DNA from 4 places in the Bacillus sp. JK106 genome. Region 1 is predicted to be linked to each of the others. Evidence: riboswitches for the same ligand, from Rfam matches in the RefSeq annotation. Region 1 holds a riboswitch; each other region holds the start of a gene.
The links. A riboswitch is a leader RNA that binds a small molecule or an ion and turns the genes downstream of it on or off. The one in region 1 is predicted to bind S-adenosylmethionine.
Positions count from the first base shown of each region.

Region 2: another riboswitch for S-adenosylmethionine. It lies ahead of metK (methionine adenosyltransferase); the one in region 1 lies ahead of ACWJJS_RS06585 (bifunctional homocysteine S-methyltransferase/methylenetetrahydrofolate reductase).
Region 3: another riboswitch for S-adenosylmethionine. It lies ahead of mtnK (S-methyl-5-thioribose kinase); the one in region 1 lies ahead of ACWJJS_RS06585 (bifunctional homocysteine S-methyltransferase/methylenetetrahydrofolate reductase).
Region 4: another riboswitch for S-adenosylmethionine. It lies ahead of metE (5-methyltetrahydropteroyltriglutamate--homocysteine S-methyltransferase); the one in region 1 lies ahead of ACWJJS_RS06585 (bifunctional homocysteine S-methyltransferase/methylenetetrahydrofolate reductase).

Region 1 is NZ_JBSJQC010000002.1:207,979-213,996, reverse strand. Features, by position in the region: gene ACWJJS_RS06600 (BMP family lipoprotein) at 1-437, opposite strand, end outside; gene ACWJJS_RS06595 (CvfB family protein) at 609-1,505, opposite strand; gene ACWJJS_RS06590 (YajQ family cyclic di-GMP-binding protein) at 1,605-2,096, shown strand; SAM riboswitch class I at 2,197-2,319, shown strand; gene ACWJJS_RS06585 (bifunctional homocysteine S-methyltransferase/methylenetetrahydrofolate reductase) at 2,409-4,250, shown strand; gene ACWJJS_RS06580 (GNAT family N-acetyltransferase) at 4,332-4,772, shown strand; gene ACWJJS_RS06575 (pentapeptide repeat-containing protein) at 4,971-5,597, shown strand; gene pdxR (MocR-like pyridoxine biosynthesis transcription factor PdxR) at 5,605-6,018, opposite strand, start outside.
Region 2 is NZ_JBSJQC010000003.1:921,310-927,327, forward strand. Features, by position in the region: gene asnB (asparagine synthase (glutamine-hydrolyzing)) at 44-1,942, opposite strand; gene metK (methionine adenosyltransferase) at 2,086-3,288, opposite strand; SAM riboswitch class I at 3,458-3,597, opposite strand; gene pckA (phosphoenolpyruvate carboxykinase (ATP)) at 3,795-5,378, shown strand; gene ACWJJS_RS15100 (DUF2584 domain-containing protein) at 5,421-5,663, opposite strand; gene ACWJJS_RS15105 (alpha/beta hydrolase family protein) at 5,721-6,018, opposite strand, start outside.
Region 3 is NZ_JBSJQC010000002.1:435,910-441,927, reverse strand. Features, by position in the region: gene ACWJJS_RS07865 (pyridoxal phosphate-dependent aminotransferase) at 1-1,049, opposite strand, end outside; gene ACWJJS_RS07860 (carbon-nitrogen family hydrolase) at 1,142-1,921, shown strand; SAM riboswitch class I at 2,013-2,168, shown strand; gene mtnK (S-methyl-5-thioribose kinase) at 2,279-3,463, shown strand; gene mtnA (S-methyl-5-thioribose-1-phosphate isomerase) at 3,470-4,531, shown strand; gene ACWJJS_RS07845 (methylated-DNA--[protein]-cysteine S-methyltransferase) at 4,773-5,270, opposite strand; gene ACWJJS_RS07840 (PAS domain-containing sensor histidine kinase) at 5,267-6,018, opposite strand, start outside.
Region 4 is NZ_JBSJQC010000002.1:406,340-412,357, forward strand. Features, by position in the region: gene ACWJJS_RS07695 (MFS transporter) at 1-446, opposite strand, end outside; gene yeiL (transcriptional regulator YeiL) at 528-1,199, shown strand; gene metE (5-methyltetrahydropteroyltriglutamate--homocysteine S-methyltransferase) at 1,248-3,536, opposite strand; SAM riboswitch class I at 3,620-3,774, opposite strand; gene ACWJJS_RS07710 (S8 family peptidase) at 3,914-4,873, opposite strand; gene ACWJJS_RS07715 (STAS domain-containing protein) at 5,093-5,926, shown strand; gene ACWJJS_RS07720 (energy-coupling factor transporter transmembrane component T family protein) at 5,972-6,018, opposite strand, start outside.

The sequences.
Region 1 (6,018 bases):
AGCGCTCCGGCTAAGAAGCTTCCTTCATCCTCTTTAAACGTGACGGAGGTGACATTATCCAGGTCTGATACGGAATCAATCAGCACAAACCGCTGCTTCGGATATTTTTTGGCGACCTTTTCTAAATCCGCCTGCATGCTGTAACCGAGCCCCACAACAACATCATTGCCTTCCCGGACAAGCTGGGTCAGTCCTTTTTCGTACGTACCGGTGTCTTTTATTTCTCTGTAATCAAATGTGATGCCGAGCTCGTCTCTTGCTTTCATCAAACCTTGAAAGCCTGAATCATTAAATGATTGGTCGCCGAGGCCGTTGTCTGTCAGCATGATGCCGATTGTTTTCGTTTTTTCGGCCGCCGTCTCCTCGGATTTGCCGGCACATCCCGCCGTGCTGAGCGCAAGCAGCAGTACAGCCGCAAATATCGCCATTTTTCTCATTGAAACTCTCCTTTTGTTTTTTTCTATAGTTATATATCGGTTCGGATGTCAGAATATTTTATTTCAATAAAATATGTATGTTCGGCAGGTTGATAAACAAATGAGGGATATAGGAGCTTTTGAGAAAATAAAAAACACCGGTTTTGGTTCACCGATGTTTTTGCAGAAAATTTATTGTTTTTCGTATGTCCAGCCGTCTTTCTGATACACTTTGCCGTTTTTCATCAGGTGCCCGAGCGCCCGCTTAAAGGCGGCTTTGCTTAAATGAAATCGTTCGCGGATATCGTCAGGATCGCTTTTGTCTCCGTAAGGCATCGCGCCGTTTCTTGATCTCAGATAGGTCAGAATCTCCTCCGCGTCAACCGAAAGCGCATCCTGCTTTCTCGGCAGCAGGGACATGTTGACGGAGCCGTCTTCCTTCACCTCGATGACACGCCCCGTCACGCGGCTGCCGAGTCTCGGCTCTTCTTTTCTTTCTGAAGGGTGAATAAACGCGCGGATGCCTTCATCGGTTATCAGAAAAGAGCCTGATGCGATCAGTCTGTACACCGTGCCTGTCAGGTCTTTATTCATGACGTCTTCCTCTGCATCCGTAAATAATTCACTGATGATATCCTCAGGCGCCGGCTTGGCAAACATGCGTCCGCGGCTTGTCACCTTCAGCATGCAATACAGTCTGTCGCCTTTTTGCGGCCAGACGGATTTGTACGGAGGCAGGTGCTCCGTTGCGACGAGCGCGTCTTTTGACAGACCGACGTCGACGAATACGCCCATATCCTCCACAGCGTCCGTCACTTCCACCCATCCGTAGTCATAAAAGCTGATAAGCGGCTTTTTCATCGTCGCCGCGAGTCTTTCCTGATGATCGACGTAAATAAATACGTCCACTTCATCTCTGTCTTCAATATCCTCTGTAATTTCACTGTTATGTAAAAGAACCGTATCCTCGCCGTCGGTTAAAAAATAACCGAAATCGGTTTGGTGATCTATACTAAGCGTGAGCTGCTGCCCTGGTCTCATGTTATCGTCCTTCCTGATTCGCCCGTATGGGGCTGATGTTTTTCTCATTTTTTCCAATATGCATAAATTCATGCTTTATGCAGTTGGACATTTCTCTTTATTCTACTATAATCAACTCATAAGTGAAATGTTATAGGAGGTTTTCTCATGGCAAAAGAAAGTTCTTTTGATATTGTATCCAAAGTTGAATTTCCCGAAGTGCAGAATGCGATTCAGATGACGCTGAAAGAAATCGGCACGCGCTATGACTTTAAAGGATCGAAAAGCGATGTAACTTTAGAAAAGGAAGAACTTGTCCTGATTTCTGATGACGAGTTTAAACTGAATCAGCTCAAAGATGTGCTGAGCGGCAAGCTGATCAAACGGGACGTGCCGACGAAAAACATTGAATACGGTAAAATCGAAAATGCCTCAGGGGGCACGGTGCGCCAGCGCGCGAAGCTTGTACAGGGCATTGATAAAGACAACGCCAAAAAAATCAACGCTGTGATTAAAAACTCCGGCTTGAAGGTCAAGTCGCAGATTCAGGACGACCAAGTGCGCGTCACCGGAAAAAATAAAGATGATCTGCAGCAGATTATTGCAGCCGTCCGCGGGGCAGACCTGCCGATTGACGTTCAATTTATTAATTTTAGATAAATTATGTGATTCCTATTGATTATTGTCTCTATTTTCGGTAAATTTGGAGAAAGGGATTTTCACAGTTAAGTTTTGGAAACCCATGACAATTATATGAACGTTCTTATCAAGAGAAGCCGAGGGACTGGCCCGACGACGCTTCAGCAACCGGTGTAATGGTTTAACCCAAACCATGACCAAGGTGCTAAATCCAGCAAGCTAAAAACAGCTTGGAAGATAAGAAGAGAGACAAATGATTACAAAGTCTTCTTCTTAAGAAGACTTTTTTTATTTCTCTTTTTTCCTTGCTGAATGTGACGAAGGAGGCAAACAATGGGACTATTACAAGACTTAAAAGAACGGATTTTAATCGGAGACGGCGCGATGGGCACTCTCCTCTATTCCTACGGCATTGACAGATGTTTTGAGGAACTGAACGTATCAAAGCCCGAGGAAATCAAGCGGATACATAAGGCTTACGTCGAAGCCGGGGCAGACATCATCCAGACAAATACGTACGGCGCAAATTTTATTAAGCTCTCAAGATACGGACTTGAGGATGAAACGAAAAAAATCAATCAGGAGGCGGTCAGAATCGCGCGCGCTTCCTCAGACGGCGCTTATGTATTGGGAACGATGGGCGGCATCCGCACCTTTAACAAAAACGCCTACAGCCTGGAGGAGATTAAACGCAGCTTTCGGGAGCAGCTTTATTTATTGCTTCACGAAGAGCCGGACGGTCTGCTCCTGGAAACATACTATGATTTAGAAGAGGCGCGCGAAGTGCTGAAGATAGCGAGAAAAGAAACGGAACTTCCGATTATGCTGAACGTATCCATGCACGAACAGGGCGTGCTGCAGGACGGAACGCCGCTTCGGGAAGCCCTCAGGTCAATTGCCGATCTCGGCGCTGACATAACGGGAATCAATTGCCGGCTCGGCCCGTACCACATGATTGAAGCGCTCACCGAAGTGCCGATTTTCCGTGACGCTTATTTATCGGTCTACCCGAACAGCAGCCTTCCGTCTTTAGAAGAAGGCCGGCTTGTGTATGATACGGACGATGCCTATTTCCGGGAGAGCGCCGTACAGTTCCGCACTCAGGGCGCGCGCATTATCGGCGGCTGCTGCGGTACGACGCCAAACCATATCAGAGCCATGGCTGAAGCGGTCCGCGGACTTTCTCCCGTCACTGATAAAGAAGTGAAAATCAGACGGGAAGAAGAAATCATCTCCGTCCGGAATGAACGGACCGAGCCTGGTTTAAACGAAATCGCCGCTCAAAAACGGTCAATTATCGTAGAGCTTGATCCGCCGAAAAAATTGAATTTTGACAAATTTCTGCAAGCGGCGGCTGAATTAAAAGAAACCGGCATAGAAGCGCTGACGCTCGCCGACAATTCATTGGCGACACCGCGGATCAGCAATGCCGCCTGCGGTTCATTGCTGAAAGAACGCCTTGATATCCGTTCTCTCGTTCACATTACATGCAGAGACCGCAACATCATCGGCCTTCAGTCACATTTAATGGGGCTGGATACGCTCGGGCTCACCGACATTTTAGCCATCACGGGTGATCCTTCAAAAATCGGCGACTTTCCGGGGGCTACCTCCGTCTATGATTTAACGTCCTTTGACTTGATCAGGCTGATTAAGCAATTCAACGAGGGCATTTCTTTATCAGGGAAACCGCTCGGCAAGAAAACGAACTTTTCCGTAGCCGGAGCATTTAATCCGAATGTCCGCCATCTTGATAAAGCAGTAAAACGGCTGGAGAAAAAAATCGAGTGCGGAGCTGACTACTTCGTGTCCCAGCCTGTCTACTCGGAGCAGCAGCTCATTGACATTCATCATGAAACGAAACACCTCAAAACACCGGTGTATATCGGAATTATGCCGTTAACGAGCAGCCGCAATGCAGAGTTCATTCATCATGAGATCCCGGGCATTAAGCTGTCAGACAGCATCCGGGAAAAAATGGCGCTCGCCGGCGAAGACAAGCAAAAGCAGAAAGCCGAAGGCCTCGCCATCGCCAAGTCGCTTCTCGACACGGCGTGCGAACTGTTTAACGGAATTTATTTAATCACCCCGTTTCTCCGTTCTGATTTGACATCAGAGCTTGCAGCTTATATTAAGCAAAAGGATGAAAAGCGGGCTGATGTATATTTGCATTGACGCGGAAGAGGCCGCCTGATATGACAGGCGGCTTTTTCATGGTACGATACAGAAAAAGAATCAAGCAAAGGAGGATTTTTTATGGTTGAAGTAAAACCCATCACCGCAGAAGACACATACGCCATCAGACACAGCGTGCTGCGCCCCCATCAGACGATTGAGGATTGTAAATATGATCAGGACAGCGTCAAAGGAGCATTTCATCTCGGAGGTTTTTACGACGGGACATTGATCAGCATCGCTTCTTTCTACCCGCAGAACCAGCAGGCTTTACAGGCGGCGCCCGCCTACCAGCTGCGCGGCATGGCGACGCTTGAAGAATACCGGACGCAAAAAGCGGGAAGCACGTTAATCGCCTATGCGGAACGAAAACTGGCAGATATGGGGGCGGCGCTTGTCTGGTGCAACGCCAGATGTCACGTGAAGGGATATTACGAGAAGCTCGGCTGGAAAAGCACTGGCAGCCCCTTTGACATACCCGGCATCGGCCCGCATGTGATCATGTATAAAGAACTCGCCTGAAACAGACAAAAGCCCTTGGGCACATGTCTCTAAGGGCATTACCTTGAATGTCACGTCTGCTTTTATATGCGACACTATTGACGCCCTCCCGCTTTTTTAATACCCTTTGTACATTACGCAATAGCAAGGATGGCAGGCAGAAAGCGATATCTGCCAATTGCCGATTTCAGCTATTATGTTTAGAAAAGGGAGTATGAGATGAATACGATCCAAAAACCGAAAATCCCGAAAGAATTGCCGGTGCTTTCTTTCACTGAAGCGCTTCAGGATGAGGAGCTCAAAGAAGTCATCATTGAAAACGGCATCGTAAACGGCAAACTGGACGGCCTGCGTGCCGAAAAAGTCATTTTCAGAAACATCGTTTTTACGGATATCTCTTTCAGACATATGGAATGTACGGATGTCCTGTTTGACAAATGCGATGTCTCAAACGCTGATTTCAGCGGAAGCATCATCCATAGAACGGCGTTTCAGCATTCAAAACTTCTCGGCTTGAATCTGGCGGATTCCGCCATGCGTCATGTACGGTTTGAAGACTGCCTCGCAAATTACAGCTCCTTCAGCTATTCCAATATGAAGCATGTCCGTTTTGACTCGTGCGGCCTTTCAGAAAGTGAGTGGAATGATGCCGTTCTTGAATACACAGATCTTGACGTCTGTGATTTGAACGGCGCAAACTTCATCGGCACGTCTCTTTTTAATATGGATATCAGCACGTGCACATTTGATCATCTGCACGTCTCGCTTGATAAGCTGAAAGGATGCCGCATCTCTCCGTCTCATGCCGTTACATTCGCAGAAGCGCTCGGCGCCATTGTGACGTGATCTTTTATTAAACGAAACGGCGGGCAATATCCGCTATCGTTTGAATGCCTTTTTCCAAGTCCGGTAAAGATGCGTACGAATAGGAAAGACGCAGGCTTTGCCGGTCTTCGGGAAGATAGAGAGCTCCCGGATTGATCAGCACGCCGGACTCCAAGGCACGGGTGAAAAGCGTCTGAACGGAAAATGCTTTATGAAAGGTGACCCAAATATAAAAGCCCCCCTCCGGCACCCGCCACTCCGCAATATCTCCCGCGTATCTTTCAAGAAAACACAATGCCGCATCTCTCCTGATTTTGAGTTCCTTTCTGAGACGCAAAAGACGCTCTTCATAGCGGCCGCTTGACAGCCATTGACATGCCGCCCATTGAGATAAAGCGCTGGAGCCGTAATCCGTCTGCATTTTAATATCGGCGAGCCTGTC
Region 2 (6,018 bases), on a different contig from region 1:
AACAATAGAAAAAAGGCTTTCGATAACTCGAAAGCCTTTTGGATTAAACGAAAATGACTTCTTTCGGCTGATGATTCAGCTCTTCCGGCACCAGTCTTTTTTCGACATTGATGCTGTGCCAGATCATGAAGATCAGCACGGTCCAGATTTTGCGGCTGTTGTCCGCTCTGTCGGCACAATGATCTTCCAGAAGCTGAAGGACATAATCCTTTTCAATATAAGCGTCTGTTTCACTTTCGCGAATGATGTTGCGAACCCATTCGTTCATTTCATTTTTCAGCCAGTGGCGGATCGGCACAGGGAAGCCGAGTTTTTTGCGGTTAAGCACATGATCAGGCACTACCCCTTCAGCAGCTTTGCGCAGAAGGTATTTCGTCGTGCCGTTTTTCGTTTTCAATTCATCCGGAATTTTTGAAGCTACGTCAAACACGACTTTATCAAGGAACGGCACGCGCAGTTCCAATGAGTTGGCCATCGTCATTTTGTCAGCCTTTAACAGGATGTCGCCGCGCATCCACGTATGGATGTCAACATACTGCATTTTATTAATGTCGCTGTATGAACGGCTTTCCGTAAAGTACGGCTTCGTGACATCACGGTATGAAAGCTCTGGATTGTAATGTTTGAGCAGCTGTTTTTTCACGGGCTCTTCAAAAATCTTCGCATTACCGATATAGCGCTCCTCAAGCGGTGTGCAGCCGCGGACTAAGAGGCTTTTCCCTCTCATTCCTTCAGGCATGACGGACGCCACATGAAGAAGCATTTTTTTCAGACCGGACGGAATGCGTTCAAACGGTTTAAGCGACAGCGGTTCGCGGTAAATATTGTACCCGCCGAACAGCTCGTCCGCGCCTTCCCCGGATAATGCAACCGTTACATGCTTTTTCGCTTCTTTCGCGACAAAGTACAAAGGAATCGCCGCCGGATCTGCAAGCGGATCATCAAAGTGCCAGACGATTTTCGGAAGCTCATTCATATACTCCTCAGGAGAAATGACTTTGCTTATATTTTCAATCCCGAGCGCGGCAGCCGTTTCCTTCGCTACGTCAACTTCACTGAAGCCCTGCTGCTCAAAACCGACGGAAAATGTTTTAAGGCTCGGGTGAAATTCTTTCGCAACTGAGACGATAAAAGAAGAGTCAATACCGCCGGATAGAAACGAACCGACAGGAACGTCACTTCTCATGTGAACTTTGACAGAGTCAAAGATTGCGTCTCTGACTTCTTTCACCAATTTATCTTCATCAGACTGAACAGGCTTAAAGTTCGCTTTGAAATATGTTTTAAACGCGATGTCGCCTTCCGGGCGGATCGTAAACTGGCTGCCCGGCTCGACTTTTTTCACTTCAGCGTCAAGCGTGCTCGGTTCAGGAACGAATTGGAAAGACATATATTGCTGTAAAGAAGCTGTATCAAGATCAATACCGTTTTGAGCGGCCATTAAACTCTTTCTTTCAGATGCAAAATATACTTTGTCCCCGATGGTTGTGTAATACAGCGGTTTAATTCCGAACGGGTCTCTCGCGCCGTACATGACGCGGTCAGCCTTGTTCCAGATTAAAAACGCAAACATTCCGCGAAGCTTTGAAGCGGCTTCTTCTTTATAATGACGGTATGTCGCAAGGAGCACTTCGGTATCGGAATCTGTATTGAAAGTGTAGCCTTTCGCTTCAAGCTCTTCTCTCAATTCAATGTAGTTATAGATTTCGCCGTTAAAAATGATCCAATATTTTTCGTCTTCATATGATAAAGGCTGTCCGCCGTTTTCTACGTCAATAATACTGAGCCGTCTGAAGCCGAATCCGACGTGCTCATCATGATAATACCCATCGCTGTCAGGACCGCGGTGAACGATCATTTGGTTCATTTGTTTGATTAGCTCTTCTTGATCTGCGGTTTGAGTTAATGGATGCTTATTAAAAACACCGACAAATCCACACATAGTATAGCCTCCATAAGTGTAATTTTCTAATTGGACCCCCTTTTTATAGACGCTTTGTTACGCCATTGGTTTCACGCTATGTAAAAAATAAGCATGGCAGCATCTACAAAAAGGGAAAGCCGCTTAAGTAAGCGGCTATAAAATTATTCTCCTAGTGCTTCTTTGCGAAGCGCATCCGCCTTGTCAGTACGCTCCCAAGGAAGATCCACATCATGACGTCCGAAGTGGCCGTAAGCAGCTGTCTGCTTATAGATCGGGCGGCGCAGATCAAGCATTTTAATAATGCCGGCAGGTCTCAGGTCGAAGTTATTCCGTACGACTTCGATCAGTTTTTCTTCAGAAGCTTTTCCTGTATCAAATGTATTGATGGAAATAGAAACAGGCTGTGCCACGCCGATCGCGTATGCAAGCTGCACTTCACAAGAATCAGCAAGACCTGCTGCCACGATGTTTTTCGCTACGTATCTCGCAGCGTATGCCGCAGAACGGTCTACCTTCGTCGCATCCTTACCGGAGAATGCGCCGCCGCCGTGACGTGCATATCCGCCGTATGTGTCAACGATGATTTTACGGCCGGTAAGACCCGCATCACCTTGAGGTCCGCCGATTACGAAACGTCCCGTAGGGTTGATGAAGTATTTTGTTTCTTCATCGATCAGTTCCTCAGGCACAACAGGGTTAATGACATGCTCTTTCAGATTGCGCTGAATCTGCTCAAGCGTAATTTCCGGGTGGTGCTGAGTTGAAATGACGATCGCGTCGATGCGGACCGGCTTGTTGTTTTCATCATATTCAACGGTAACTTGCGTTTTGCCGTCAGGGCGAAGGTACGGAAGAATGTCTTCTTTGCGGACTTCGCTCAAACGGCGGGCTAATTTATGCGCCAAAGAGATCGGAAGCGGCATAAGCTCTTTCGTTTCGTTACACGCATAACCGAACATCAGGCCTTGGTCTCCCGCTCCGATTGCTTCGATTTCAGCATCGCTCATTGTGCCTTCACGCGCTTCAAGAGCCTGATCGACACCCATTGCGATATCCGCAGACTGTTCATCAATTGATGTTAAAACAGCGCAAGTCTCCGCATCAAATCCGTATTTGGCGCGTGTGTAGCCGATTTCTTTAATCGTTTCACGGACTGTTTTCGGAATGTCAACGTATGTTGATGTAGTAATCTCTCCGCTTACCAGCACAAGTCCTGTCGTTACAGATGTTTCGCAGGCCACGCGCGCGTTCGGGTCATTTTTTAAAATCTCATCTAAGATACTGTCAGAAATTTGGTCACAGATTTTGTCCGGATGACCCTCAGTAACAGATTCAGATGTAAATAGTCGACGGTTTTTACTCATTCACTTTTCCTCCTGAAAAAAGATCTTTTGCAAGACCTTCTCATATGATACGGAACTCGCTCCCTCTTAATACAATGTCATACTATATCAGAGAATGTTAATTGGCATATTTTATGAAATAAAAAAACCTTTTCCACTCGAGGAAAGGGTTTGGTCTGTGTGCCTTTCACTCTTATCGCTCAAGGAAAATATTAAACCTTGCATCAGGTTAGCACCTTGGTTTCCCACAGTGTTTTCACCTGCTTTTTTACAGAGAAACCGGTTGCTGGGCTTCATCGGGCCTGTCCCTCCGCCAGCTCGGGATAAGAGTATCCGCTCAATGAAATATCTTATCGTAAAAGGGCGGAAAGTGTCAATATGAATTAAAGCGATTGCGCGCCTTTATTTCGGGAAGCAATGGAAAAACACAAACAAAAAACCGCAAATAGTATAGACTATTTTCAGATATATGTTATACTAATTCCACATTCAGCGAAATACAAATAAACCGGCAAAGGAAGGTTTTTATGAAATTAGTTGATTTAACCGCAGATCTTCAAGCATTACTTGCAAGTCCGAATGTGCATCATAATTTATCGGCTCCAAAACTTACCGAAAAAGTAATCAGCCGAAATGAAGGAACGCTGACATCAACGGGCGCCGTACGCGCCACCACCGGCGCATATACAGGCCGGTCACCTAAAGATAAATTTATCGTCCGTGAACAAAGCACAGAAAATCAAATTGATTGGGGCGCGGTGAATCAGCCCATTTCTGAAGAGGCGTTTGAAAAGCTGTACGCCAAAGTCGTCAGCTACTTAAAACAGCGGGATGAACTGTTTGTGTTTGAAGGATTCGCGGGAGCGGATGAAAAATACAGACTGCCGATTACGGTCGTAAATGAATTTGCGTGGCACAATTTATTCGCGCGCCAGCTGTTTATCAGACCGGAAACGGATGAAAGAGACCCGCAAGCGCAGCCTTTCACCATTCTCTCAGCTCCGCATTTTAAAGCAGACCCGGAGACGGACGGCACGCATTCGGAAACATTTATCATTGTCTCTTTCGAAAAGCGCGTCATTTTAATCGGCGGCACCGAATACGCCGGAGAAATGAAAAAATCAATATTCTCCATTATGAACTTCCTGCTTCCGCAGCAGGATATACTGCCGATGCACTGTTCAGCCAACGTCGGTGAAAAAGGCGATGTCGCCCTGTTTTTCGGCCTTTCCGGCACAGGGAAAACGACGCTTTCAGCCGATGCGGACCGCAAACTGATCGGAGATGACGAGCACGGCTGGTCAGATTCCGGCGTTTTCAACATTGAAGGCGGATGTTACGCTAAATGTATCAATCTGAGCAAGGAAAAAGAACCGCAGATTTTTCGTGCGATCCGCTTCGGGTCTGTTCTTGAGAATGTCGTGCTTGATGAAAAAACGGGTGAAGCGGATTACGACAATTCCTTCTACACGGAAAACACAAGAGCCGCATATCCGATTGAGATGATCGGCAATATCGTGCAGCCTAGCATTGCCGGCCATCCGCAGGCGATCGTCTTTCTAACGGCGGACGCATTCGGCGTGCTTCCTCCGATCAGCAAACTGACGAAGGAACAGGCGATGTATCACTTCTTAAGCGGGTACACCAGTAAACTCGCGGGAACCGAACGCGGCGTGACATCTCCGCAAACGACTTTCTCGACGTGCTTCGGTTCACCGTTCCTTCCGCTTCCGGCACATGTATATGCCGAAATGCTCGGGCGTAAAATCGACGAACACGGCGTTCAAGTCTTCCTGGTCAACACAGGCTGGACCGGCGGAGGGTACGGAGTCGGAGAACGGATGAAACTTTCGTATACAAGAGCGATGGTCAAAGCCGCTATTGACGGCAGACTGAACCAGACTGACATGACGGCAGACAGCATTTTCGGCCTGCACAGTCCCGTTCATGTTCCGGGCGTGCCGGATGAAGTTCTTCAGCCTGAAAACACATGGAGCGATAAACAAGCATACAACGAAAAAGCGCTGTTTTTAGCCAATGAGTTTAAAGAAAACTTTAAAAAGTTTTCCCATGCAGACTCGATTGCCAAAGCCGGCGGACCTCTCGTGTAATCAAAAAAGCCAAGGGCGTTTATGCCCTCGGCTTTTGTTTTTTCAGTTTGTCGAATGAAGCGAAGTGAGTCTGTATGTAATGCTTGTCCGGCCGTTCGCCCATTCGAGCTTTTGGACCTCGCCGGTGCCGGATTTCTCTCCGGTTTTCGTTTTGCGCACGTCCATCGGAATATCAAGAGGATAGACGCGGTAGCCCTCTTTCTCCAATAAAAAGATATTTTCCTCTATCCGTTTTTCATTGCCTTTTGTCACAATCATGGTATTAAATTCAACAGGCATTCCCAAAATGAAAATCCCCTTTCATTCTCTTATTCTTTATTATCATATCATAAATCAGGCATCTTACCGTGTCTTCATCCATTCCGCCAGCCGCCGGACAATGCGTCTGTTTTCCTGCGGCGGAAAATAATGCGTAAAACCGCTGTAATACCAAGTTTCCACCGGTTTCCCCGCCTCTTTCAGCTTGTCCTCGATCATCCGGGCGTGTTCAATCGAAACATTCTCATCATTCTCTCCATGGATGAGCAGCACAGGGGCCTGAATGCGGTCTGCTTTTTCAAACGGCGAACGCCATCTGTATTCATCCGGCACCTTTTTCGGCGTGCCGCCGATCACCCGCTTCATCATCCGCCGCATATCC
Region 3 (6,018 bases), 230 kb from region 1:
GCGACATCCGCTTTCTCGAGCAGCAGATCTGAAAACGACTGTGACGTATAACCGTCGGGCACAGGGAGCCATGCAAAAAAGGAGCCCGCCGGAGCCGTCACATCCCAGCCGATACCGCGGCAGGCTTTAATCCATGCATTGCGTCTTGATTCATATCTGTCATTTTGCGCTGCGACGCATGCCTGATCCGCTAAAAGAGCGGCTGCCGCCGCCTGCTGCGCCGCGGGAAACAGGCTGACAAACATATGATCCTGATAAAGGTTGATCGCTTCGATAACAGAAGCGTTTCCGACGGCAAATCCGACCCGCCAGCCCGCCATATTATACGTTTTGGACAAGGTATAGATTTCGATTCCCGTCTCTTTTGCGCCTTCCGTCTGCAAAAAGCTCAGCGGTTTATGCCCGTCAAAACCGACGGCTCCGTACGCGAAATCATGAACGACACAAATGCCGTTTTGTTCCGCAAAACCGACCGTCTCCTCAAAAAACGCCTCAGTCGCCACAGCGCCGGTCGGATTATTCGGATAATTGAGATACAGCATCTTCGCCTCGCTCCGCACCTTTTCAGGAATTACGCTGTAATCAGGGAGAAACCCTCTTTCTTCCGTCAGCGGCATCATTTCCATTTTCGCTTTCGCAAGGGCGACGCCCGACCAGTAATCAGGATATCCGGGATCAGGCACCAGAATGGTATCTCCCGGGTTTAAAAGACATTGCGGAAGCTCAACAAGTCCCGCCTTGCCTCCGAACAGCACGGCGACTTCCGTTTCCGGATCAAGCGTGACCCCGTACTCCCTTTCATAAAATGCAGCGGCTGCTTTTTTGAAGCTGTAAGCGCCCCGGAATGAGGAGTATTTATGATTTTCCGGCCTTTCGACGGCACGCTTCATTTCTTCAACGATATGCTGAGGCGTCGGCTGATCAGGGTTTCCCTGCCCTAAATTGATGACGTCTCTGCCTTCTTTCAGCTTTTGATTCACTTTTTGCACCAATGATGCGAAAAATTGTTCCGGCAGCTGTTTGAGTACATCTGAGATTTCAAAGTTCATATTTTTCACCTTCTAAAAATGTCTTGAAATGATAGTCCATCATCATATATGGTTAAATAAAAAAAGTAAAGAGAAACTTGAGGTGTTAAAAAATGAAATGGACCGTTTCCTGTTTGCAATTTGATATTTCATACGGAAATCCTTCAGAAAATTTTAAAAAAGCAGAATCTTTGATTGAGCAAGAAAGCCGCCATGCGGATGTAATCGTGCTTCCTGAGTTGTGGACGACCGGCTATGATCTCACACGGCTAGACCAGCTGGCGGATGAAAACGGCAAAGTTTCGAAACAGTGGCTTAAAGAAACGGCAAAAACATACAACGTACACCTCGTTGCCGGATCTTTTGCGGTCAAAGAAGGCGAAGATGTCTATAACACCATGTACATCGCCGATAACAGCGGACAGATCGTGAAGCGGTATCAGAAAGCCCATCTGTTTCAGCTGATGGATGAACACCTTTACTTGTCAGCAGGAAACAGCGACGGTTCCTTTGAGCTTGACGGTGTCAAGTGCGCCGGGCTGATCTGCTATGATATCCGTTTCCCCGAATGGATCAGAAAGCATACGTCCCAGGGCGCGAATGTCCTGTTTATCTCTGCGGAATGGCCTCTGCCCCGCCTTGATCATTGGCGAAGCCTGCTTATCGCCAGAGCAATTGAAAACCAATGTTTTGTCGCAGCCTCTAACTGCACGGGGTCCAATCCCGATAATGAATTTGCCGGCCACAGCCTGATTATTGACCCGTGGGGCCGGATTTTAGCCGAAGGAGACCGGACGGAAGGCTCAGTCCGGGCGGAAATTGATGTGTCAGAAAGCGCGGCCGTCCGCGGAACCATTCCGGTTTTCCAAGACTTGCGGCGTGATTTATATTAATTTTCAAAAAAACGTTGACAAGAATATCCGGCACCTGCTAATATTTTCATCAACTGATTAATCCGAATTGTGATACAAATCAATATATTTTCTCTTATCGAGAGTTGGGCGAGGGAATTGGCCTTTTGACCCCAACAGCAACCGACCGTAATTCCATTGTGAAATGGGGCGCGTACATTTTGCGCCGAGACGATTGTCTCATAAGGCACGGTGCTAATTCCATCAGATGTTATCTGAGAGATAAGAGGCGGACTGCACTGTTTCAGCCTCCTTCTCTTTCAGAGAAGGAGGCTTTTTTTTCGGGCGTATTCTCCGTCACGATCTCTTACTGCCACTACATAATTGGAGGGTAAATCCATGTCAGCAACTAAAACAAGTCTTTATGAACAATTAACAGAAAGCTCCGCCGCCGCGTTAGCTGTCAAGCTCGGCTTATTCCAAAGCAAAAGCACTCTGACATGCCGTGAAATCGGCGACGGCAATTTAAATTACGTCTTCCATGTTTACGATAAAGAAAACCAAAAAGGACTGATTATCAAACAGGCGATTCCTTACGCGAAAGTCGTCGGTGAAAGCTGGCCGCTTACAATTGATCGGGCGAGAATCGAAAGCAGCGCCCTCATCCGCCAGGGCGAACACGTGCCGCACCTCGTTCCGGCCGTTTACTATTCCGATACTGAAATGGCCGTCACGGTAATGGAAGACCTCTCACATTTGCAGATTTCAAGAAAAGGGCTGCTGGAAGGGCAGCATTATCCGAACTTATCGGTTCATATCGGTGAATTTTTAGGGAAAACGCTTTTTTACTCATCCGATTATGCGCTCGATGCGAAAGTAAAGCAGCAGCTCGCAAAGCAGTTTACAAATCCTGAGCTTTGCAATATTACAGAAAGGCTTGTGTTTACAGAACCGTTTCTCGACCATGAGACAAACGATTTTGAAGAGGAGCTGCGCCCATACGCAGAAAAAGTTTGGAACAATTCCCGGCTGAAAGAAGGCGCTGACGAATTGAAAGCCATCTTTCTGAATTCCGCGGAAACATTGGTTCACGGCGATCTGCACACGGGAAGCATCTTCGCCGATGAACATGAAACAAAGGTGATTGATCCCGAGTTTGCTTTCTTCGGACCGATCGGGTTTGACATCGGCCAATTTATCGCCAATCTGCTGTTAAACGCCCTCAGCCGCGACGGTGACGACAGACAGCCGTTATATGACCATACTGCCGCCGTATGGGATACATTTGTGAAAACATTCAGTGAAGCATGGGAGAAAGACTGCCTGCCTTCCCGCAGACACCTGCTGGAAGACACACTGAAAAACGCGTTTGAAGAAGCGGTCGGTTTTGCGGGATGCGAATTGATCCGGCGCACGATCGGACTCGCCCATGTGGCTGACTTAGATGAAATCACTCCGTTTGACAAACGAATCGAACGGAAGAAGCTGGCGCTTGAGATCGGCGCCTATTATATCGAAAACAGAAAAGAACTGAAGCATATCACCGAGGTTCTGGACCAATTTAAGCTCCGTGTAAAGGAATGATGCAGCATGACCAATGAATTTGCCATCCCCCGTTCTGTGGAATGGAAAGAAACCTACATCCGCATTTTAAATCAGCAAAAGCTTCCCGACGTCACTGAATATGTGGAACTTGAAACAAAGGAAGATGTATTCGACGCGATTGTCACGCTGAAAGTAAGGGGCGCCCCGGCCATCGGTATAACCGCGGCGTTCGGACTCGCGCTCTCCGCCAAGTCATTTGAAGCCCGCGACCTTTCAGATTTCCGACGTCAGTTCGCGGATGTCAAAGCGTATTTAAACAGTTCGAGGCCCACTGCCGTCAACCTCGCGTGGGCGCTTGACAGACTGACGGATTCCATCAGGGATGCGATTTCAATCAATGAAGCGAAGACAACACTCGTTCATGAAGCCATTCAAATTCAGATTGAGGATGAAGAAACTTGCCGAATGATCGGCCAAAATGCGCTGCACCTTTTTAAAAAAGGCGACCAGATCATGACCATCTGCAATGCGGGCTCGATTGCTACAAGCCGGTACGGTACGGCGCTTGCTCCCTTTTACTTAGCGAAACAAAAAGACCTCGGCCTTCATATCTACGCATGTGAAACAAGACCCGTTCTCCAAGGATCACGGCTGACGGCGTGGGAGCTGATGCAGGGCGGAATTGATGTCACACTCATTACGGACAGCATGGCCGCCCATACAATGAAGGAAAAACATATTTCAGCAGTCATTGTCGGCGCTGACAGAATTGCTAAAAACGGAGATACGGCCAATAAAATCGGAACGTACGGCCTCGCTATTTTGGCAAACGCCTTTCAGATTCCGTTTTTTGTGGCCGCACCGCTTTCGACCTTTGACTTGCAGATTGAAAACGGCGATCAGATTCCGATTGAAGAAAGAGATCCGGATGAAGTCAGACAGATCTCAGGCATACGCACCGCTCCCGAAGATGTGCCGGTCTTCAATCCGGCCTTTGACATCACACCGGGCAGCCTGATTTCAGGCATAATCACCGAGAAAGGAATTGTGACCGGTTCTTACACGGAAGAAATTGAACAATTATTCGCTGACTGCCAGTTGAGCTGAAAAACCGCTGATGATGTTGCCTCAGGCAATGTCAGCGGTTTTTTTGTCTGCACAATGTAATCACTTCATCTTTTTGGGCGGCTGTAATGAGATGCATTTTAAAAAACAGCTCTGCATAACCGGCTATCTTTTGCGGACGGCTCATTTTCATCAGGCTTCGTCCTCCTTTTTCACCAGACCAACTTTTTTCACTTAATAAAATGATATGTCGGACGCGAAAAAACGGAACGTGCCATATGTTTTATTTTTCTTTATAGGATATTTGTTCGATGTTCAGCAGCACCGCTTTTACATCCGTCTTCGTGCCCGCGTATCCCGTTAAGGCGCTGTTTTTGCCGATTACCCGATGGCACGGGACAAAAATCGGCAGCCGGTTTCGTTTATTGGCTTGTCCGATGGCGCGCACCGCTTTCGGTTTTCCGATCGCTTCAGCCATATCGCCGTAGCTTCGGGATTCTCCGTAAGGAATCATCGTCAGCGCGTTCCATACCCTTTCCTGAAAGGGTGTGCCTTTTTGTCTCAGAGGCAGAGAGAATTGCTTTCTTTCTCCTGAAAAATATGATGCCAGCTGCTGTTTCGCCTCCGACAGCAAAGCGGTTTCGCACGGCTTTACGCCGGGCGCGTCTTTTTGCCATTCCTGAAAATCTTCCCCGGTGAGAAACAGGCCGGTAATAAAGCCCTCTTCCTCTGTTACGATAACGGTTCCAAACGGCGCTTTTACACTTGTAAAACAGATCATTCCCCGCTCCTTCTTTCTTCGGTATTCTGCCGGATCGGAAGCGTCAAATGAAAAACCGTGCCCTTCCCTTCTTCACTTTCCACATGAATGCGTCCCTGATGTTCTTCGATGATTTTATAGCTGACCATCAGACCGAGGCCCGTTCCCCTGTCTTTTGTCGTGTAAAATGGCTCGCCCAGACGTTTTAATTTGTCTTCGGAAATACCTGTTCCTTCATCTTGAAAAGAAATCAAAATGTGGTCTTGATCAGAAGGCTGGATGGTCACATAGATATTGCCGCCGCCCGGCATGACTTCAATGGCGTTTTTTAAAATATTGATAAACACCTGTTTTAATTGATTCGGTTCACAGTAAATCGGCGGGATGTTTCCGGTCAGGTTCAGATGAATCTGCACATTGACAAGATTGGCCTGGGCATTCAAAAGATCAGCCGTGTCTTTCATAATCTGCGTCACGTCTTTTTCTTCATATAATATCGCCTGAGGTTTCGCTAAAATTAAAAATTCAGTGATGATAGACTCGATGCGTTTTAATTCTGAGGTAATGACGTTAAAGTACAGAGAATATTCGCCTTCAATGCTTCCTTGAAGAAGCTGAATGAACCCTTTCAGCGCCGTCATCGGGTTTCTGATTTCGTGGGCGATGCCCGCCGCCAGCTCCCCTACAACATGAAGAGTGTCGGATTTCCGCAGCCTCTCTTCAAGCTCTTTGGCCTCTGTGACATCTTTAAAGATGGCCAGATTCATAT
Region 4 (6,018 bases), 200 kb from region 1:
ACGGACAGGATGACGCCGGCTGAAACAAAACCCGCAGAACCCCACTGTCGGCTTGTCCCATAAGCCTTTAATTCGTTATGCTGTACAAGGACGCCGCAAGCGCTGTCTAAAGCAGGCATTAAAGCCGGGTAAAACACATGCAGCACTAATGTGACAAGAAGCAGGCTTTGAAAAGAATCAGCGGGAATATAACATAAAAGTGCGAGAAGCGTCCCGATTCTGGCGCCGTTTAATAAGGCTTTGCTGCTGAATTTTCCTGATAAATAAGGGAAGAAAAATAATGTGGAAATCCCTCTTGCCGCCAGGCCCAGACTCATAATGAAACTGGCTTCGGATACGGAAACCCCTTTTATATGCACCATCCATCCCGTCCAATAGGGCAGAAAAACACCCCATGTCATAAAAAAACTAAAAAAATGCAGACTCATCCAGCGATATGCTTTCATTCCCGTTCCTCCTTTCATTGGCATGTTATCATGTAAGGACATAAAGACAATATGAGATATCTCATATTTTTGGGGTGGACGATGGAAATTTATAAAGGCGAGAAAAAGCGGCATCAGTTAGAAAAACACTCAATCGCGCATTTATTCTCTTTCCCCGCTGAAGAGTTTATGGAAGTGCGCGAATATGAGCGGGACGAATGGATTATTCAAGAGGGCAGGAGACCTGACTTCCTGTTTTACGTGATTGAAGGAAAAGCGAAAATATATGTAACCCACCAAAACGGGAAAGTTTCTTTAATTAATTTTATCAACAAAAATGATTACATCGGAGAGATGGAACTATTACATGAAGGGTATTACACAAAAGGAATTCAAGCCTCAGCGAAGACTGTTTGTTTTGCTCTGCCTATTTACCACTGCCGCGCGCAATTGCTGCAGGATGCGAAATTCCTGCGTGAGCTGGCTAAGTTTTTAAGTGCTAAGGCAACGCTTATGGCTTCGAAATATTCACAAAGTCTGGCGTTCCCGCTTGAAAACCGGCTTGCTGATTTTATTTTGCAGACGGCTTATAAAGGGGTTTATAAAGAGAAGCACGTAACGGTCTGTGATTATTTGGGTGTATCTTACCGTCATCTCTTGCATGTGCTGACGCAATTCTGCCAAAAAGGGTATTTGCAAAAAGAAGGGCGGGGCTATCAAATGAAGCAGTATGATTCATTGTACGAACTTGCAGAAGCGCTGCAGAATAAGTAGCACGCCCAGAAAAAACAGCCATCCGCAAATTACGGATGGCTGTTTTCATTATACAAGCTGAGCTTGTTTTTTTCGTGCCTGTTTCGCGGCGTCGACCATATTTTTTAATGCCGCAACGGTTTCTTCCTGCTGTCTTGTTTTCAGTCCGCAGTCCGGGTTTACCCAGAAGCGGTCAGTCGGACACACTTCAAGCGCGTCATCAATAATTTGATAGATTTCTTCAGTTGCCGGCACACGCGGGCTGTGAATGTCGTATACACCGAGTCCGAGGCCTTTCACGTAAGGATGTTCTTTCAGGTACTCTAAAAATCCTCCGTGGCTTCTGCTGTGTTCGATTGTAATGACATCCGCGTCAAGATCATTGATCGTATCTACGATATCTTCAAAGTTGCTGTAACACATATGCGTATGAATCTGCGTCTCGTTTCGCACAGAAGATGTCGTTAACCGGAATGCTTCTGCGGCCCAAGTTAAATATTCATCCCAATCCTGCGTTTTTAACGGCAGTCCTTCGCGGAGCGCGGGTTCATCCACTTGGATAATCTGAATACCGGCATCTTCAAGCGCTTTTACTTCTTTTCTGAGCGCAAGCCCGATCTGGAAGGCGATTTCTTTTCTTGAAATATCCACACGCGGGAATGACCAGTTTAAGATGGTGACAGGTCCCGTCAGCATGCCTTTCATGTGTTTTTCAGTCAGCGATTGGGCGTAGACCGTATCTTTTACCGTCATCGGTTCGATAAATTCGACATCTCCGAAAATGACAGGCGGACGTACGCAGCGTGAACCGTAAGACTGGACCCACGCATATTTCGTAAAGGCGAACCCGGCCAGTTTTTCACCGAAGTATTCGACCATATCCGTCCGCTCAAATTCTCCGTGAACGAGCACGTCTAAGCCGATTTCTTCCTGAATGTCAACCCAGCGCTTCGTTTCCGCATTAATAAAGGCTTGGTACTGTTCATCCGTCCAATCTTTTTTCCGCCATTTTTGCCGTGCGCTCCGCACCTCGGCAGATTGAGGGAAGCTTCCGATTGTCGTCGTCGGCAGAAGAGGAAGACCGAGTGATTCATTCTGCAGCGCCAATCGTTCTTCAAAGCTTGCCGGACGGGAGAAGTCTTTTTCCGTCAGCTGATTCAGCTCTTCTTTTTGAGCTGAGTTCGCTCCTGTTGCGAATGCTTTTAAAGCCTTAAGTGCCGCTTTTGATTCTTCGATCTGCTCACTGACGGCCGCTTTGCCGGACAGAAGCCCTTCTTTTAAGACGCCGAGTTCCGCCAGTTTTTCTTTAGCGTATGACAGGCCGTTCAGCAAATCCTTTTCAAGATGCTCGTCAGGGTGTTTCGCCACCGGCACGTGCAGAAGGCTGCTTGAAGGCTGAATCCATAACTCCTCAACATCAGCGTGGCTGAGGATATCCAAAGCCGCATCAAGGCGTTCTTCAACATCAATTTTCCAAATGTTCCGGCCGTCGACCACACCGGCTGCCAGCACTTTATCTTTCGGGAAGCCGTGCTTTTTCAATTGCTCAAGGTTTCTGCCTTTATCATGCACGAAATCAAGTCCGATTCCCTGTACAGGATAAGAAACGAGTTCTTCATATGCATCAACCGAATCAAAGTATGTCTGCAGGAGGACATTCAGCCCTGAGAGCTCTTTTGTGATCGCTTCATAGAGGTCTTTGGCGGCGCGGACGTCTTCAGAAGAAGCTGTCACAAGGGCAGGCTCATCAATCTGAACCCATTTGACGCCTTCTGCTTCAAGTTCTTTCAGAAGCTGCACATAAAGAGGAACAAGGCGTTTTTGAATCGCTTTCGCTTCTGATTCTTCGTATCCTTTCGCAAGCGTGACGAATGTATACGGACCGACGATGACAGGTTTCGTTTCCGCTCCGAATTCTTCTTTAATCCGGCGGTAGTCATCAAGCTGTTTATTTCTCGTCAGACGGAATTCAATACTTTCGTCATATTCAGGAACGATGTAATGGTAGTTGGTATTGAACCATTTCGTCATTTCACTGGAAACGGCGTCTTTTACACCGCGGGCAATCGCAAAGTATGTATCAACGGGATCCGTGATGCTGCGGAATCTCTCCGGAATCCAGTTAAAGCTGACGGCGGTATCAAGCACATGGTCATAATGGGTGAAATCAGAGACCGGCACGATATCGATATGTTGGTCAAGCTGGGTTTTGACAGCTGATAAGAATAAGCCGTCAAGCTCTTTAAGAAACGTTTCTTTATCAGTGTTTCCTTTCCAATAAGCCTCAAGTGCTTTTTTCCATTCTCTGTTCAAGCCGATTCTCGGAAAACCGAGGTTCGAAGTTTTGATTGTTGTCATTAAGTCTCCTCCTTTAAGTGAGATGTAACAAAAAAGCCTCTTTCTCATGAGAGAAAGAGGCTTTAACTTCAAAATGCAAGCCTCTCTTATCTCTCAGATCACGTCTGATGGAATTAGCACCGTGCCTTATGAGACAATTGTCTCGGCGCAAAAATCACGCGCCCCATTTCACAATGGAATTACGGTCGGTTGCTGTTGGGGTCAAAAGGCCAATCCCTCGCCCAACTCTCGATAAGAGAAAGTATTTCAATTTTTTTGAAAAGTTACATCATTTGTTGGTTATCTTATCAGCTTATTCAGATCACTGTCAATAGAAAATCTCACAATTTAAAAATTGGTGATGTGACAAACTGATCAATCATTATACGAGAAAAATATCAGAAAGACAGCAGCTGTGCCTGTTCGGCTCTTTCCATCAGCACTTCAGGCGCGTCTAAATACAGAAATCCGTTCCCGGCCAATGTTTTGGCGATGTCCAAAGGAAGGGTCCGCCGCACGAGCTGGGCGTAGACTTCAGCCTCAGAAAGCGTCCGCTGAAACGCGTCCTGTTCAAGCCCTTTTATTAAGGCAAGCGCTCCGCTCACATGCGGGGCGGCCATTGAAGTGCCCGTCAGCTTCCCGTATTTATGGTTGGGAAGGGTGGAGAGAATATTTTCTCCCGGAGCCACCAGGTCAATCTCTTTATTAGCGTTTGAAAATTCAGACGATTTACGGGCGATTGAGACTGATCCGACTGCGATCACTTCGTTGTAAGCGGCCGGATACGACAGTTCCTCTGTACGCTCGTCTCCGTCGCCTTCGTTTCCTGCCGCGCAAACGACCAGAACACCGCTGTTTACCGCATTTGTGACGGCTTCTTTCAATTCAGGCACATCGTTCGGCCCGCCGAGTGACATGGAAATAATGTCCGCCTTTTGTTCAACGGCGTAGTTGATGCCGTTAATGATCCATTCGTATTTGCCGCTGCCGTTTTGACCGCCGAGAACTTTAACGATTAAAAGGCTTGCTTCCGGCGCGACACCCGAAATTCCGCCGTTTGAATCATTGGCGGCAATCGTTCCGGAAACGTGTGTCCCGTGTCCGTTGTAATCGGAAATCACGTCTTCTTTGCCTCCGTCATCATCGGTGAAGTTTTTCCCGCCGACAATCCGGTCTTTCAAATCAGGATGATTGATGTCGCAGCCTGTGTCAAGCACCGCGATTTTAATATCCTTGCCTTTAAACCCTTTTGCCCACAACTCTGGCGCCTTAATCACTTTAATCCCCTCAGGAAGCTCGTTCACATCCATGATCTGTTCATCCGTGACATAAGGAATCAAATGCATTTCACCATTCATAAAAAAGCCCTCCTTTTTTATGCTTGCGAGTGGATACAAGGGTGTTGCTACTATTTTATGGCAGAGCATGCCGGCCGGAAAGAGTCATTTGAAGCATTTTCATAAAAAAGGCGTAATCTATCGTACTAAAAAATTTCAAATAAATGGATAGTTTAACAGCTTTCATTTTCATTCATGACCCGCTGACGCTATAATTGGAAATGGGAAAGGAGAAGAGATATGAAGATAAGTGAAGCATTATACAGCTATTTTTCAGAACAAGTGGATCAAATTGCGAAAGAGTGGATCGAAACGATGGAAGATTCGGATCCTAATTCGATTTATTCTTTGACAAATCCCGTCATCACAGAAGAACTGACGGAGCAGGATAAAGAATTTTACCGGCATATTAATAAAATGTATATCATGCCGGAAAAAGAATTTTTAGAAGAGTTCGAGCGGTGGGTGATTGAGCTTGCGAAAGACCAGAAGCATCTGGATACTCCCGTCCAGTATGTGGTCCGTGAATTCATGAGAAACCGGAGACTATACATCAGTTATTATGATGCGTTTGCCGATAAACATGAATCTTCGTTTGCTCAGGGAGAAAGGAAGAAATGGGAGAATTTAATTGCACAAGTATTTGATTTTACGATTTACACGTTTGTCGATCATGCTGAGCATAACTCAAAAATGCAGCTGAATGCGCAAAGAGAAATGATTTTGGAGTTAAGCTCGCCGGTTATCACGCTGAGCAAACGGACGGCGCTGCTGCCGCTTGTCGGCGATATTGACACGGAGCGCGCCAAATTCATTCTTGAGAATACGCTGAGCACATGTGCAAAACGGCTGATTGAACATCTGTTAATTGACCTGTCGGGTGTAGTGGTTGTCGATACGATGGTGGCGCATCAGATTTTTAAATTAATTGAGGCGCTGAAATTGATCGGCGTCACGTCCACTTTATCCGGAATCAGGCCGGAAATCGCTCAAACCGCCGTACAGCTCGGCATTAATTTCTCAGATATTACGGTCAAGTCCAATCTCGCTCAGGCTCTCAATTATCATCAATAACATACATAACAAAACAGGCTGCCGAATCACTCCGGCGGCCTGTTTTTATACAAACAACAATGAAATGAGCCAGCTTGCGCCGAATAACAGAA